DNA from 4 places in the Pantoea sp. X-Soil-YNGN-775 genome. Region 1 is predicted to be linked to each of the others. Evidence: riboswitches for the same ligand, from Rfam matches in the RefSeq annotation. Region 1 holds a riboswitch; each other region holds the start of a gene.

Region 1 (2,198 bases):
CCCGGCGGCCAGGGTCTGAATCTGGCTGCGGGTCAGCGCGTCGAGCGCGGAAAAGGGCTCGTCCATCAGGACAATCGGCTTTCGTGCATATAAGGTGCGCGCCAGTGCGGCCCGCTGCCGCATGCCGCCAGACAGGGTGGCGGGCCGGGCCGTTGCGTAGCGAGTCAAACCAACCCGCGCCAGCAGATGCTGCGCCCAGTCGCGGTCCGGTTTTTCGCCGTGCAGACGACTGGCCAGGCAGACGTTTTGCTCCACGCTCAGCCACGGATAGAGCAAATCCTGCTGGCCCATCCAGGCGATCCGCCCGGCCAGCGGCAGGCCATCACTGCCGCTGACCAGCCCGGATGTCGGCGGCGTCAGGCCAGCAATGACGCGCATCAGGCTACTTTTCCCGACGCCGCTGGCACCCAGCAGCGCAGTGAAGGCCGCGGCGGGGATCTCCAGGTCGAGTGAGTCGAACAACCGATGCGATCCCAAATCCAGCCTGAGCTGACGTACAGAAATGCCCGGCGGTGATAACAGCGTTGAACGGCTCATTGGGATGACGTCAGTTGCGGGTCGAGGCCCATCTGCCAGAAGTCGGATTCCAGCCGGGTGGCGGTAGTGAATATCGTCGCCAGCTGGTCGAATCGCTCAGCCCCGGCGCGCTGTTGGGCCAGCGTTTCAAACAGATTCAACGCCGCGCGAACACCGGCCAGATAATCGGCATCGCCGTAATTCTGAATCCAGGCGCCGTAAGGATTGCCTGCGATCACCGTCGCGGGATGGTGTAACAGCGTCAGGCCGATTTCAGCATAGCCGGCAACGCACGGCATTAGCGCGGTCATCAGCTCAAGCGCATCTCCGCTGTGGCCGACGTCCAGCACGTAACGGGTGTAGTTGATTGTTTCAACGGCTTCGGCCTGGCTGGCCAGCACGGCTTCGCTGATCCCCCACTGCTGGCAGTAAGCCACATGCAATGGCAGTTCATTGACGATGGCGTTGAGAGATGCCGTTGCTGCACGTAACGCTGCCGGGTCGTGCAGTTTACTGACCAGCAGCCCATAGGCGCGGGCAAAGTGCAGCAGAAACAGATAATCCTGGGTGAGGTAATGACGAAAAGCGGCGGGAGGCAACTGGCCCTGGCCGAGCTGCTGCACAAAATCGTGCGACACGTAGGCGTGCCAGTGATCGCCCGCCTGGTGACGCAGGCGGCCATAAAAGCCGGTGTCGAAAAGCGCAAGTGACATAGGATCTCCATTAACGGTTCGTTAACATAAGGAGATCCGGGCATACGATGAAGAACAGGCAAAAACGCAGAAAATGATGCAGAAACGTTGCCGACCCGTCCCTTCGCTGGCATGACCCAGATCAGGTTCAAAGGGTTCGGCTTGTGCCATCTCAGCCCATTACAGGACACCCCTCGGAGACGTTTGTTATACGATAATTATCTGCTGAATACAACGGCACGCCGCAGTCCAGCTCAACCAGCCGCCCGCTTACTGCTGCGGGTCGGCTGACCAGAATAGCCTGTTCTGTCGATACAAGGTGACAGCGTCACTCCAGATCTTCACCATTGCTGGCGATCACTTTTTTATACCACCAGAACGATTTTTTCCGGCTGCGCGCCAGCGTGCCGTTGCCCAGATCGTCACGATCGACATAAACAAATCCGTAACGTTTACTCATTTCGCCGGTCGAGGCGGCAACCAGATCGATGCAGCCCCAACTGGTATAACCCATCACCGGCACACCGTCCGCAATCGCATCGCCCATCGCCCGGATATGTTCACGCAGATAGCTGATGCGGTAATCATCTTCAATCTCACCGGCGTCATTAAAGGTATCCCGTGCGCCCAGACCATTTTCGACCAGAAACAGCGGCTTCTGATAGCGGTCATACATCATATTCATGGTGATGCGTAAGCCAAGCGGATCAATGCCCCAGCCCCATTCACTGCGCGTCAGATGCGGGTTGGTCAGAGATTTCACCACGTTGGCGGCGCTGCTGTTAAGCTCGTTCATCTCTGCTGACGCGCAACGCGAGGCGTAGTAGCTGAACGAGACAAAATCGACGCTGTTTTTCAGAATCTCAGCATCGCCGTCGTCAATCTGCAGGCTGACCCCTTTTTCCCGAAACAGGCGGGCCGCGTAGGCGGGATAGTATCCGCGCGCCTGCACATCAATAAAGAACAGGTTTTCGCGGTCTTTTTCCAGCG
Region 2 (2,198 bases), on a different replicon from region 1:
AGACACCATTTCGCCATGATCGAGCCGCCGCGCGAGACAATGCCGGTCAGCCGTTTTGCCGTCATCGGCACGTAGCGCAGCAACACGCCAGCATGAATGGTGAAGTAGTCAACGCCCTGCTCAGCCTGTTCCAGCAGCGTATCGCGGAATACTGCCCAGTTGAGCGCTTCGGCCACGCCGTTCACTTTCTCCAGTGCCTGATAAATCGGCACTGTGCCGATTGGCACCGGGCTGTTACGCAAAATCCATTCGCGCGTTTCATGAATATTACGGCCAGTAGAGAGATCCATCACCGTATCGGCGCCCCAGCGGGTCGACCAGACCAGTTTTTCTACCTCCTCCTCAATCGACGAGCTGACCGCTGAATTGCCGATGTTGGCATTCACCTTGACCAGGAAGTTACGCCCGATAATCATCGGTTCCGATTCAGGATGGTTAATGTTGGCGGGAATAATCGCCCGGCCTGCCGCCACTTCCTGACGCACAAACTCCGGGGTGATGTTATCTGGCAAATGCGCGCCAAAACTGTGGCCCGGATGCTGTTGCAGTAACACCTCACTGTGAATTCGCTCACGGCCCATATTCTCCCGCAGGGCGATAAACTCCATCTCCGGCGTAACGATGCCCTGACGGGCGTAATGCAGCTGCGTGACGCAACGGCCGGCGAGGGCGCGACGCGGCGTGGGCAGCGCGTCAAAGCGCAGGTGATCGAGGCTATCATCCGCCAGACGCTGCTGGGTATAGTCTGAACTGCGCTGTGGCAGCGGCTGGCTGTCGTTGCGTTCTTCGATCCAGCCCGCCCGCAACTTTGTCAGTCCACGATGCAGATCAATCTGCGCGGCGGGATCGCCATAGGCACCGGCGGTGTCATAGACCGGCACCGCCTCATTCTGCTCATACAGCGGCTGTTCTTTACTGCCGCCGACCGGGGTCGGACTGAGCCTGATTTCGCGCATTGGCACGCGAATATCCTGCCGGCTGCCGGTAATCCAGATGCGTTCAGAACGGGGAAATGCGCTGCCGCCTTGCAGTGAATCGATAAATTCCTGCGCCAGGGCACGCTGTTCACGACGGGTCATTTTTGAGTCAGACATAGCAATCTTCCAGTAAGTGGGAATGATGCTTGTCCGGAGTTCGGAAGGAGTAACAGCACGGGCAGTGCAAAAGACTGGCGTACCGATAATATTTACTCTTGTTCCCTTCGCAGGTTCTAACCTGATCAGGTTCCGCGGATCCCGAATTAACGGTCTCAGCCCAACTGGGCACTCCGACAAGAATGCGGTTTTACGCTGCGGCTGGCAGAGCGCCCGCTGAAGACGAAAAACCTTAACGTTCAAACAGAAAAAAATGGGTTCTTCTGGCCTCGGCCATCAGAACCCCTTCAGCATAAAAGGGCTGCAACTGAATCACAACCCCTTTACCTGCGTTTAACCTTATGCCGGACGAGCAATCTGGCTGTCATTGGCCACCGGTGGTGGTGCCAGGTGGTTATCCCACGCCAGCTGGATCAGCTTGTCTTCCAGCGTAAAGCGCGCCTCCAGCACTTCACCGACTTCAGACAGCGCCTGCTGGAACGTCATGCAGTTATCGTCATCGATCGCCTGCTGCAGATGGCCATCATACAACTGCATCAGGCGTTCAGTATTGGCTTCCAGCGGGGGATAGATTTGGGCTGCCGCGATCATCGGGCTGTCACCGCTCATCTCACTGATGATGCGTTCGTAAATACTAAAGTGACCGGCGGAAAGATAATCGACCAGGCCATGACAAAAGTTATCCAGCGCCTGCTCATCGAGGCGGGTCAGGGCTTCTTTATTGGGTTTAAGTCCGACCAGATGATAATAGGTTACTAACAGCTGGCGACGGGCTTCCAGCCACGAATCGACCAGTTCGTTACTGCCACCTACGCGTTCGGCCAGGACGTCTAACTGGTTAAGCATATCTAACTCCATGTGAGTTATAGTTGTTTATCTACACACTTAACATCAGGACTTCAGCGTGCGAGTTGACGCTAAGGATGACGAAATAAATGCAATGCGAAATCTCAAGCGTAGACGCTGGATGGTGGATTGTCAGCCACGAGCAGAAACTTTGGTTGCCGCAAGGTGATTTACCCCACGGAAGCGCCGAAAATTTTGGTCTGACGGGCACCAAAGCCCGGGTAATTGGCGAGTGGCAGGGGGAAAAAGTCTGGCTGA
Region 3 (2,198 bases), on a different replicon from region 1:
ACGTGCTGCAGGTACTCATCCAGCAGCACGCTACGCCAGTCGGTGACCGGCGCGGCATTCCACAGCGAGATAAAGGCGAACAGCGCCACGCTGATTAACAGCAGCGTGGCGAGCGACCCGGGGATCAGCCAGCGCGGCATTAGCGGCTGACGGCGCGTTGCCACTGGCTAATCCAGCCAGAGCGCTGGCTGGCTACCTCTTCCGGCGAATAGTGCAGCGCGGTGGCGGGCACCTGCAGCGTGGCGAAGCCAGCAGGCAGGGTGGTTTTGATCGCCGGATACATCCAGTTGCCGGTCGGGATGGTGTTCTGGAACGCCGGCGAGACCATAAACTGCATGAACTGCTGCGCCAGTTTCGGCTGTTTACTGCTGGCTAACTGCGCAGCAACCTCGACCTGCAGATAGTGGCCTTCGGCAAACGGTGCGGCGGCGTAGTTCTCTTTTTTCTCTTCGATGATGTGATAGGCCGGCGAGGTGGTATAGCTCAGCACCAGATCGCCTTCGCCTTTCAGGAACAGACCGTAGGCTTCACTCCAGCCCTTGGTGACCGTCACGGTTTTCTGCGCCAGCTTTTGCCATGCCTGCGGGGCCTGATCGCCATAGACTTTCTGCATCCACAGCAGCAGACCTAATCCCGGGGTACTGGTACGCGGATCTTCATAGATGACCCGCCATTTTTCCGGGCTCTCTACCAGCTCTTTCAGGCTTTTCGGCGGATTTTTCAGGCGGGTTTTGTCATAGACGAAGGCGAAATAGCCATAATCAAACGGAACAAAGGTGCTGTCGTGCCAGCCACCCGGCAGCGTCAGCTGCGCGGTATCGACCTTGCTGGCGGCAAACAGACCGGTTTTTTGCGCCGCCTGCAGCAGGTTGTTATCCAGTCCCAGCACCACATCCGCTTTGCTGTTTTTGCCTTCCATTCGCACGCGATTCAGCAGCGACACGCCATCTTCCAGCGTGACAAATTTCAGTTCGCAATCGCACTGCGCTTCAAAGGCTTTTTTGACCGCCGGACCGGGGCCCCAGTCAGCGGAGAAGGAGTCGTAGGTGTAAACCGTCAGAACCGGTTTGGCAGCCAGTACCGGGGTGGAAAGTAACAGCAGCAGTGGCAGAACTTTGTTAAACACTTTGCGCTCCTTCAGGAGAATAGGGGATGAGTCGCAAAGGATCTGAGCAGCAGGCCTCTCAAATCCCTACGTCGGTATTAACCGAATCAGGTTCGACGGGTCTCTCTCAGCCGTTTGCGGTCAGCAGGCGGCACCCCGTTGAGAACGTCACATTCTAGTCATTTCAGCGTCAGCGCGAAAGCGTTACAGCGCGGGCGGCGCAAACCAGGCAGATTTAAAATCGAACCAGCCGAGGGTATTCATCCGCACGCCGCGCATGCTGCGCTGACCTTCAAGCAGCAGCCAGTGGTGGAACAGCGGATGCAGACCGGCCTCTTCCACTAACCGCTTGCTCCATTCGGCCAGCGGCAGCGCTTTTTCACGCCAGCGGGCGGCATCAGCGTGCCAGTCGATCGGCAAACAGTGATGCAGCAGCGGGATCTCATACAGCTGGGCAAACAGTGAAAAGGCCAGTGGCAGCGTGAAGTTCACGCTGCCGAGCCAGATATCGCTGTCGGCCTCGCCCTGATGCCAGCATTCGTAACTGACTTCACGCGTCTCCAGCGTAACGCCGTGCTGCGCCAGCAGCGGACGCAACGCATTGGCAATGCCTTCGTGCTCAACGTGCTGACTGTACCAGGTGAGCGTCAGGTGAGTCAGGCCGGGCGGCTTTTCGACCGGGGTAAGATCGCGGCGGTGATGCCAGCGCGGCAGCAGGCCATAGGCCGGAAACCAGTAACGCTGATAGCCGACGCCGGCGTGGTTGAGCAGGGCGATGGGATTGAACAGATAGCTGACCCAGCGCCGTATCGTCTCGTCACGGCCTTTTTCCGAACGCTGATCAAACAGCAAATAGTAGCAGCCTTCTTCCAGCCGGCTCTCTTCCTGGATCTCATCCGCGCCGTCGCCCTGCAGGCGCACACCTGCGTAGACCAGCTCATCGCTGATATCCGGCAGTACCCAGATAGAGACGTCATCAATCAGCGCGCGAAAGCCAAAATAATCATCAAAGGCTTCTATCTTCAGCTGACTTTCCTGATTGCGGATCACGCTGTAAGGGCCGGTGCCGATCGGCTGGCGGGCAAAGTCGCGC
Region 4 (2,198 bases), on a different replicon from region 1:
GCGCGGTGATCACGCTGGTGCCATACGCGCCCAGCGCTGAAAAGGTTTTCAAATCGGCCTGAATCCCTGCCCCGCCGCTGGGATCGGTCCCGGCGATGGTCAGTGCATTAATGCGTTTCATGGTCAACCTCCAGCGTCCAGAGCGCATCAAGAAATGCTGTGGCAAAACTGCCGGGGCCGGCTGAGCTTGCCGCCGCCTGTTCACCGGCCCGCGCCATCACCTGACAGGCACTGGCAACGTTGAGCAGCCGATCGCCGCTCAGACTGCTGAAGCCGGCTACCACCGCCGACAGCGCACAGCCGGTACCGACCACCCGCGTCATTAACGGGCTGCCGCCGCGAATGGCAAAGGTGCGCTGGCCGTCGGTGGCGTAGTCTACTTCGCCGGTCACAATCACCAGCGTTTGATAGTCGCGGGCCAGCTGCCGGGCAGCCTCCAGCGCTGCATCCGCCTGATGCAGGCTATCCACTCCGCGTCCGCCGCTGGCCTGTTGCGCCAGCGCCATGATCTCTGACGCGTTACCGCGGATCACCGCCGGCTGCTGGCTCAGCAGCCGCTGGCAGAAAGTGGTGCGCAGCGTCAGTGCGCCGACCGCCACCGGGTCCAGTGTCCAGGGCGTTCCCGCCTGCCTGGCGGCCGTGACTGCCGCCTGCATCGCCTGCTGGCGCTCAACGGTCAGCGTTCCGACGTTTATCAGTAAGGCATCGGCAAAGCCGCTGAACTGCGCGGCTTCCTCCGCATCAATCACCATCGCTGGCGAAGCGTTGAGCGACAGCAGCACATTGGCGGTGAAGTTTTGTACCACGTCGTTGGTCATGCAGTGCACCAGCGGTGACTGACGGCGGAAACGGTGCAGAATGGGCGCGAATTGCGCAGCAGAAAGGTGTTGAGATTGATGTGTCATCATAGCTCCCAACCGGCGAACAAGAAGGCGAATGCGGTCAGGCATCAGACTTCCCTACGCTGGCATTATCCAGATCAGGTCAGCGGGTGTATCTCAGCCCTGTATTAGAGGGGCACCCCGAGTCATTTAAAATCAAAATCAACTACTTGCGATTAACGTCCCGTTAATCCCTGATCAGGATAATGCCAGCGGGAAGTCCAACAAACAAGCTCTAAAAACTGTACAAATCCCATAAAGTATCCCAGCTTGTGTCCCAAGTTATTAATGGAACGAGGTGGAAAAGATGCAAAAAAGCCGGGATATTCCCGGCTGGAATTTGCATTCTCAGGCAAGCGCTCAGGCTGCACTTCGTAAACGAGCATAGTGCAAACCAATCTCATCAATAAGTGGCTGCAAGTTTTTGCTACCTTTGACGGTGAACATAGTTGCTGGCTGATGGTCGTTGATGTGTTCATTGATATTTAATGGGCAAGAAAGGCGTATCGATGGCCTCATTGTGGTAGGCATTGAGGTTGTTAATCTCACCAAATTATCTTCTGTATACTCTAATATCGGAGGTTGATGGCGAACCATTCTCTTCCCGCAATAAGAGAGCAATTCTTTTACCTTCCACCATTCGCATGCCTTAACCCAAGAACGTATCTTTTCACGTTCATCGTCAGTCAAATTGAAAATTTCTTGATGTTTAGACTCGCTCCGTCGTGACAATCTGGCGTGATGATAAATAGCGTCCGACGCACACCTCAGCACTTTTGTCATACGCTGGGTGTTTCGTCTGGAAGGGGCTGTCCAATCACCTTGCGAGATATTGTAATCCCACATCTGCTTAAATACCGTGGGTGTATCAATGCAATCAAGCCGTTTCAAGATCGCTATGATTCGTTCGCCACTATAACCTCTCGATTCCTTCTCCTGCCCCATCGCCCCCCAGATACAATCTTCCACAATCTGAGGTAATTCAGATAATGAGCTATGCTTTAGCAGGAATGCTCGCACCGCTTTATTATCCACACCCTTTGCCACTGCACCTTTCGTTCTTGCCATGTTTTTCTCCTTTTTAAATGGGTATATAAAATCCTCCGCTATCGCTGGTAGCGAGCAGGATATGTGGCCCTCCTTGTGGATGGCATTTAGTAGGGGTTACCGTTTTACGGTAATTTGATTTATCCGGCATTGCGCCAAACGTTCTGGAACACAGCTTTTGAGACTGTTAATTGAAGTTCGCTTGTAGCAAGAAGCGTCCACAACCTTATCGAAGTGCATTGCCACAAATGTTGCTGATCGCTATTCCAC

The links. A riboswitch is a leader RNA that binds a small molecule or an ion and turns the genes downstream of it on or off. The one in region 1 is predicted to bind thiamine pyrophosphate.
Region 2: linked by a shared signal. The riboswitch ahead of thiC (phosphomethylpyrimidine synthase ThiC) and the one ahead of tenA (thiaminase II) in region 1 are both predicted to bind thiamine pyrophosphate.
Region 3: linked by a shared signal. The riboswitch ahead of thiB (thiamine ABC transporter substrate binding subunit) and the one ahead of tenA (thiaminase II) in region 1 are both predicted to bind thiamine pyrophosphate.
Region 4: linked by a shared signal. The riboswitch ahead of thiM (hydroxyethylthiazole kinase) and the one ahead of tenA (thiaminase II) in region 1 are both predicted to bind thiamine pyrophosphate.

The regions. Positions count from the first base shown of each region.
Region 1 covers NZ_AP035946.1:352,840-355,037, forward strand. The annotation lists gene AC6I8I_RS21575 (ABC transporter ATP-binding protein) at 1-537, opposite strand, end outside; gene tenA (thiaminase II) at 534-1,229, opposite strand; TPP riboswitch at 1,311-1,413, opposite strand; gene AC6I8I_RS21585 (6-phospho-beta-glucosidase) at 1,537-2,198, opposite strand, start outside.
Region 2 covers NZ_AP035945.1:238,336-240,533, forward strand. The annotation lists gene thiC (phosphomethylpyrimidine synthase ThiC) at 1-1,094, opposite strand, end outside; TPP riboswitch at 1,180-1,280, opposite strand; gene AC6I8I_RS01080 (Rsd/AlgQ family anti-sigma factor) at 1,434-1,940, opposite strand; gene nudC (NAD(+) diphosphatase) at 2,030-2,198, shown strand, end outside.
Region 3 covers NZ_AP035945.1:687,311-689,508, forward strand. The annotation lists gene thiP (thiamine/thiamine pyrophosphate ABC transporter permease ThiP) at 1-164, opposite strand, end outside; gene thiB (thiamine ABC transporter substrate binding subunit) at 140-1,126, opposite strand; TPP riboswitch at 1,172-1,274, opposite strand; gene sgrR (HTH-type transcriptional regulator SgrR) at 1,310-2,198, opposite strand, start outside.
Region 4 covers NZ_AP035945.1:2,658,104-2,660,301, forward strand. The annotation lists gene thiD (bifunctional hydroxymethylpyrimidine kinase/phosphomethylpyrimidine kinase) at 1-121, opposite strand, end outside; gene thiM (hydroxyethylthiazole kinase) at 108-905, opposite strand; TPP riboswitch at 940-1,035, opposite strand; gene AC6I8I_RS12510 (hypothetical protein) at 1,242-1,949, opposite strand.